Regions from separate parts of the Nocardioides kongjuensis genome, predicted to be linked through region 1. Evidence: riboswitches for the same ligand, from Rfam matches in the RefSeq annotation. Region 1 holds a riboswitch; the other holds the start of a gene.

Region 1 (3,629 bases):
ATGGTCTCGAGGACTCCGCCCTCTGACGTACCGGGCAGGCGGCGCATGGAGACGGTGACCATGCCGGGGCGGGCGGCCTCGATGACCGGCTCGAGCAGCGCCGGGCGGGGCAGCCCGCCGGTGCCGAGGAAGAGCCGCGAGGGGAGCTTCTCCCCCGCGATCACCAGGGTCTCGTCGGTCATCTGCTCAGCCTCCCTGCACGGCGGTGACGATCTCGACCACGTCGCCCTCTGTGAGCGGCGTGGTGGCGTGGTCGGCGCGGAGCACGACCGCGCCGTTGACGGCGACCGCGGTGCCCCGGCAGTCCTCCGGGAGCAGGTCGCGTACGACGGTGCCCTCGGCGACCTCGCGCGCGGATCCATTGACGGTCAGGTTCATGCGGCACTCCCTTCGGTCACGAAACGGCGCGGGTCGAGCGCGGGGTCGACGGCACCGGTCTCGACGTGGTCGGCGAGCGCCTGCGCGGTGATCGGGGCGAGCAGCACGCCGTGGCGGTAGTGGCCGGCCGCGAGCAGCACGCCGTCCTCGCCGGTCGGGCCCACCAGCGGAAGGTTGTCGGGCGTGCCCGGGCGATCGCGGGCGGTCACCTCCACGAGCTCGGCGCGGTCCAGCCCGGGCAGCAGCGCGCGGGCTGCCTCGAGCAGCCGGAAGGTGCCCTCGACGGTCGGCACCGGCGGGGTGTCGTGCTCGTCGGAGGTGGCCCCGATGACGATCTCGTCGGAGCCCGAGCGCGGCACGACGTACACGGGCTCGCCGTGGACGAGGCCGCGGACGGTGGTCGCGGGCGCCTGGTCGGGCGCGTGGGCACGCAGTCGTAGGATCTCGCCGCGGACGGGCCGGACCAGCGCGGCGTACGGCGCCGGCAGGTGCGCCCCCGTCGCCAGCACAGTCAGGTCGACACGCGCACCGGAGGCGACCGGCACGACCGGCACGCGGGCCAGCAGCGAAGCGACCACCGAACGGGGGTCGACAGAGTGGTCGTCGGGCAGCCAGGCACCGCCGGTGACGCGTCCGAGCCCGGGCTCGCGGGCGACCAGCTCGCGGCGGGTCAGCGCCTCGACAGCCACGCCCGCCTCCGCGAGCAGGCCGAGCTGGCGGTCGATCTCCTGGACGTCGCCGGCATCCGCGCCAGCCAGCAGCGTGCCGCTCTGCGCCAAGGCGACGCCGAGCCGGGCGGCGTACGCGGGCCAGAGGTCGGCCGAGGCCCGGCCCAGGCGGAACAGGTCGGCCTCGCCGTGCCACAGCTCGCCGGACGGCGAGAGCATCCCGGCGGCGGCGTACGACGCCCCGGAGCCGGGGGCGGGGTCGACGACCTCGACGTCGTGGCCGCGGAGCAACAGCTCCTCGGCGCAGGCCAAGCCGATGATGCCCGCTCCGCAGATCCTGATGCGCGTCACAGGATCACCTGAGCCTTGGCTAGGGCTACTGCGAGATCGCGAGCTGCATTGATCGGGTCGGGGGCATCCCAGATCGCGCTGATCACGGCGATGCCGTGGGCGCCCGAGTTGACGACTGCTGAGGCTCGACCCTGGTTGATCCCACCGATGCCGATCAGCGGTAGAACACCCACCGCCGGTTCCAGGTTCTGCTGCCCCAACGGTTCCGGCAGATCTGCCTTGGAGGTCGAGGGAAACAACGGGCCGATTCCGGCGTAGTCCGCGCCCGATCCCTCCGCCCTCACGACATCTTCGCGAGTTCGGCAGGTGGCGCCGATCATCATCCAGGGCGCGAGCCGCCGCGCCTCGGCAACGGCAAGATCGTCCTGCCCAAGGTGCACTCCGTCAGCGTCCACCGCGAGGGCGACATCGAGTCGGTCGTTGACCAGCACGGGAATGCTTCGTGGACGTACTTCGTCGATGAGCTTGCGCGTCATTCGCGTCATGTCGCGTGCACTGCTTTGTTTGGCTCGCACCTGGAAGCCGTCTATGCCCGCGTCGACGAGGTGGTGGGCGAACGAGATCTGGCGTTCGTCACTCACCAGGCAGAACAACCTTGGAATCATGACCTCTCACTTCCTCCGCCGGTATGACCCGGGTCAGGTTCAACGGTTGGAGCGCGCTAGCTCCCTCTCAGCTCCTGGCTGGAGCGCCCGTGTGCTTGTGGTTGGGATGGAGGCGGCGGGGCTGCCGGGGTCGAACGCAGCAGCCCCGCCGCAGTTCTAGTGGCCGTGCAGCGCCTTTCCGGCGAGGGCCTGGAGGGCCTCCCCCAAGGCCTCGTGCTGGGTGGGGTGCGCATGGACGAAGGGCGCGACCGCTTCGGGTGCGATTCCGAGGCTGGTCAGCAACTGCCCTTCGCCGATCATCTCGCCAGCGCGTGCAGCGACGATGTGGACGCCGAGGACCTCGTGTTCGTGCCGCCGCACGACCTTCACCATTCCGCCCGAGCCGAGGATCAGGCTGCGACCGTTACCGGCCAGGTCCTGTGTCGCGCAGGTGATCTGGTCGCCGTAGCGCTCACGCGCGACAGCTTCGGTGAGTCCGACGGAGGCAATCTCCGGCTGGGTGAAGGTCACCTTGGGCACGAGCTCGTCGTTCACGGGCCGGGGCGCGAGTCCGGCGATCTCTTCGGCGACAAAGATGCCGTGGGCATAGCCGCGGTGCGCGAGCTGTGGCCCGGCGACGAGGTCACCGACGGCGTACACGTTGGTCAGGTTGGTGCGCAGCCGTTCGTCGGTGACCACGACACCACGGTCCACGGCGATGCCGGCTTCCTCGAAGCCGTCGATGACGGCCTCACGTCCGACAGCAACGAGAAGGACCTCTGCCTCTGCTGTGGAGTCGCCCTCGAACGCGACGCGCACGCCGTCCGTGGTGCGCTCGACCCCGGTGACCTTCTGACCCGTCTGGATCTTGATGCCGCGCCGCTTGAGCGCGCGATCGAGCTGCCGCGAGATGTCCTCGTCTTCGCTGGCGACGAGGCGGGGAAGGCCCTCGACGACGGTGACAGCGGCGCCGAGCGAGCGCCAGAGGGAGGCGAACTCGCATCCGATGACGCCTCCTCCGAGGACGATCGCGGAGGAGGGGACGCGGCCGAGCGTCAGGGCGTCGTCCGAGGTCAGAATGTGGGTGCCGTCGGTCTCGATACCCTGAATCCGGCGGGGCCGGGCGCCGGTCGCCAGGACGACCGCGTCAGCCTCGATGGTGCGTTCGCCGACCTGGACGGTGTTCGGACCGACGAACTGGCCCTCACCCGCGACGACCTCGATGCCCCGGCTGCCGACCAGACCGGTCAGGCCACGGTGAAGGCGGTCGATGACGCCGGTGCGGTAGCGGTGGATCTTGTCCATGTCGATGCCGGTCAGCTCGGCTCCGATGCCGAGCGCGGGGGCCTCGCGGACGTGGTCGGCGACCTCTGCAGCGTGGAGCAGTGCCTTGGTGGGGATGCATCCGCGGTGCAGGCAGGTGCCGCCTAGCTTGTCGCGGTCGACGAGAACCACCGACAGGCCCAGCTGACTTGCACGCAGCGCGCAGGCGTAGCCGGCGCTGCCGGCGCCGAGGATGACGAGATCGACCTTGCTCATGAGAGTTCCTTTTCGGTGCGGCGCTGGAGCGCGTCGCGGTGGAGACGTCCGGCGCGGTACGACGAACGGACGAGTGGCCCGGAGAGCACCCCGGAGAAGCCGATGTCCT
Region 2 (3,629 bases), 3.7 Mb from region 1:
GGCCCACTCCCGCCGAGGGCGACGGCTGCTACCGGATCGAGATCACCGGCGAGCCCTGCATGAAGCTCGAGTTCACCCACCACGGCGAGCACGGCGACCACAACGTCTCCGGGATGATCGTCACCGCGCAGCGGCTGATCAACGCGATCCCCGCCGTCGTCGCCGCGAAGCCGGGGCTGGTCACCGCGCTCGACCTCCCGCTGGTCACCGGCCGTGGCCTGGTCGCCGGCACGGGCACCGAGGGGGAGCGATGAGCATCCTCGACCGGTTCCGCCTCACCGACCACGTCGCCGTCGTCACCGGCGCCGGCCGCGGCATCGGCGCGGCCACCGCGATCGCCCTCGCCGAGGCCGGCGCGGACGTCGTCATCTCCTCGCGCACCGAGGCCCAGCTCAAGGAGGTCGCGGTCCGGATCGAGGACGCCGGGCGCCGCGCGCTCGTCGTACCGGCCAACCTCGCGCACACCGACGAGGTCGCCGCGCTCGCCGATGCGGCCTTCGACGAGTTCGGTCGGCTCGACGTCGTCGTGAACAACGTCGGCGGCACCATCCCGAACGCCTTCCTCGACACCGACGTGGCCTACCTGGAGGAGGCCTTCCACTTCAACGTCGCCACCGCGCACGCGCTCAGCCGGGCCGCCGTACCGCTCATGCTGAGGTCGGCGGGCGAGGGCCGGCAGAAGTCGATCACCTCGATCTCCTCGGCGATGGGCCGGCTGGCCGGGCGCGGGTACCTCGCCTACGGCACCGCCAAGGCGGCGCTCGCGCACTGGTCACGGCTGGCCGCCACCGACCTCAACCCGGAGATCCGGGTCAACGGCGTCTTCGTCGGCTCGGTGATGACCAGCGCGCTGGAGTTCGTGGCCGGGGTGCCGGAGATGAAGACCCAGCTCGAGGAGGCGACGCCGCTCGGCAGGATCGGCGAGGCCGAGGACATCGCCGCCGCGGTGGTCTACCTCGCCTCGCCCGCCGGGAAGTACGTCACCGGCAAGCTGCTGGAGGTCGACGGCGGCATCCAGGAGCCGAACCTCGACCTCCGGCTACCCGATCTGCGACCGGATGTGAACGCCACCTAGAGTGCGTTCATGAGCACTGGAGGGATCGCCACCGGACACGCCGTCTCGCCCGACTCGGGTCGGCACTGGGCCGACGAGGGCGCCTGGGAGGTCGCCGAGGGCATCCACCGGATCCCGCTGCCGCTGCCGATGGACGCGCTCAAGGCGATCAACGTGTACGTCGTCCAGGGCGACGACGGGCTCACCCTGATCGACGGCGGCTGGTCGATCCCGGTCGCCCGGGAGCTGCTCGACACCTCGCTGCGCTCGATCGGCTCGGGCTTCGGCGACATCAAGCGGTTCCTGGTCACCCACGTGCACCGCGACCACTTCACGCTGGCCACCGTCCTCGGGCACGAGTACGGCGCCGACGTGGCCCTCGGTCGCGAGGAGCAGCCGGCGCTCGAGCTCCTGCACCGGGCCGGGCGCGACGGGCTCGACGAGAGCCCCTTCCTCGCGGTGCTGCGCACCGCCGGCGCGGAGGAGATCGCCCAGCTGTGGGCGGCCGGTCCCGGGGAGCTGCCGAAGCCCGTCGACTGGGCGTTCCCCGACACCTGGCTCGAGGGCGACCGCAGCTTCGACGTCGGCCGTCGCCGTCTCGACGCCGTGCACACCCCCGGCCACACCCCTGGCCACTACGTCTTCGCCGACCAGGCCGAGGGAGTCCTCTTCTCCGGCGACCACGTGCTCCCCACGATCACCCCGTCGATCGGGTTCACCGTCCCGCCCGCGGACCAGCCCCTCGGCCAGTTCATGGCCTCCCTCGCCCGGGTGCGCGAGCTCCCCGACCTGCGCATCCTGCCTGCGCACGGCCCGGTCGCTCCGTCGTCGTACCAGCGCGTCGACGAGCTCCTCGCCCACCACGAGGACCGCCTCGACCTGTGCCTGGCGTCCCTGAAGGAGCGCGGCTCCGCCACCTCCCTCGTCGTGGCCAAGGACCTCGGCTGGACCCGGCACGAGCGGGCGTTCGGCGAGCTCGACGTGTTCAGCCAGGGCATGGCCGCGATGGAGACCAAGGCGCACCTCGACCTGCTCGTCGCCCGGGGCCAGGCCAGCGCGGTGGACCTGCCGGACGGCGTGGTCTACACGGCGTCCTAGAATCGGAGGCGTCCGACAGGGGAGCACCATCCGGGTGCTGAGAGTGCGGCGCGGGCCGCAGACCCTCCGAACCTGATCCGGTTAGCACCGGCGAAGGGAGTCATCCGATGCGTACGCGCATGCTCACCGGCCGCCTCAGCCTGGTGGCCCTCTCCACCACGGTCCTGCTCGCAAGCGGCTGCTCGCTGGTCAGCAGCGAGAGCGACCACGAGAAGGCGGACGACAAGACGGTCACGCTGGTGACCCACGAGTCGTTCGCGATCCCCGACGAGCTGGTCAAGGCGTTCGAGAAGGACACCGGCTACGACCTGAGGATCAGCAAGCTCGAGGACGCGGGCGCATTGACCAACGAGCTGGTGCTGACCAAGGACGAGCCGGTCGGCGACGTCGTCTTCGGCGTCGACAACACCTTCGCGACGCGTGCGGTCGACGAGGGCGTGTTCGCGTCGTACGCGCCGACCCTGCCGGAGGGCGCCGCCGCCCACGAGCTCGACGGCGACGACGACCACGCGCTCACGCCGATCGACACCGGCAACGTCTGCGTCAACGTCGACGACGCGTGGTTCCGGGCCAAGGGAATCCCGGCGCCGACCACCCTCGACGACCTGACGAAGCCCGCCTACAAGGATCTCTTCGTGATCCCGGGCGCCAGCACCAGCTCGCCCGGCCTGGCCTTCCTGCTGGCCACGATAGCCAGGTACGGCGACGGCTGGCCGTCGTACTGGACCGAGCTCGTCGACAACGGCGCCAAGGTCGTGAAGGGCTGGTCCGACGCGTACTTCACCGACTTCACCTTCTCCGGCGGAGACCGTCCGATCGTCGTGTCCTACGACTCCTCGCCGGCGTTCACGCTGACCAAGGCGGGCGACCGGACCACGACCAGCGCGCTGCTGGACGGCTGCTTCGAGCAGGTGGAGTACGCCGGCGTGCTGCACGGCGACACGACCAACACCGCCGGCGCGCACGCGGTGATCGACTGGCTGCTCTCGCCCGAGGTCCAGGCCGCGCTGCCCGAGTCGATGTACGTCTTCCCGGTCGACGCCTCCGTCGAGCTGCCCGCCGACTGGGCGAAGTTCGCGAAGCGGCCCGCGACCACCGAGCAGGTCGCGCCGGCCGAGATCACCGAGAAGCGCAAGGCGTGGCTGGAGCAGTGGACGGAGATCGTGTCGCGATAGGTGGTGCGACGGTGACCCGACGACTGGCGCTGGGACTGCTCGCCGCGGTCCCGGTCGCCGTCGTCGCCGTCTTCTTCGTGCTGCCGGTCGGGGCGATGCTCCACCGCGGGGTGTGGCCGGACGGCTCGTTCGACCCGGGCGCCGTGCTCGACGTGCTGCGCCGCCCGCGCACCGGCCGGGTGCTGTGGTTCACCGTGTGGACCAGCACGGTCGCGACCGCGTGCGCGGTGCTGCTCGGCCTGCCGGCGGCGTACGTCCTGCACCGGCTGCGCTTCCCCGGCCGTGCCCTGGTCCGCACGGCG

Evidence for each region. Region 1 has a riboswitch for thiamine pyrophosphate ahead of thiE (thiamine phosphate synthase). Riboswitches for the same ligand answer to the same signal wherever they lie in the genome.
Region 2: another riboswitch for thiamine pyrophosphate. It lies ahead of BJ958_RS22465 (thiamine ABC transporter substrate-binding protein); the one in region 1 lies ahead of thiE (thiamine phosphate synthase).

What each region holds. Positions count from the first base shown of each region.
Region 1 is NZ_JACCBF010000001.1:951,816-955,444, reverse strand. Features, by position in the region: gene BJ958_RS04525 (thiazole synthase) at 1-182, opposite strand, end outside; gene thiS (sulfur carrier protein ThiS) at 187-378, opposite strand; gene BJ958_RS04515 (FAD-dependent oxidoreductase) at 375-1,397, opposite strand; gene thiE (thiamine phosphate synthase) at 1,394-1,978, opposite strand; TPP riboswitch at 1,996-2,103, opposite strand; gene lpdA (dihydrolipoyl dehydrogenase) at 2,159-3,520, opposite strand; gene lipA (lipoyl synthase) at 3,517-3,629, opposite strand, start outside.
Region 2 is NZ_JACCBF010000001.1:4,676,209-4,679,837, forward strand. Features, by position in the region: gene BJ958_RS22450 (NAD(P)H-dependent amine dehydrogenase family protein) at 1-254, shown strand, start outside; gene BJ958_RS22455 (SDR family oxidoreductase) at 251-1,075, shown strand; gene BJ958_RS22460 (MBL fold metallo-hydrolase) at 1,085-2,152, shown strand; TPP riboswitch at 2,160-2,268, shown strand; gene BJ958_RS22465 (thiamine ABC transporter substrate-binding protein) at 2,260-3,327, shown strand; gene BJ958_RS22470 (ABC transporter permease) at 3,339-3,629, shown strand, end outside.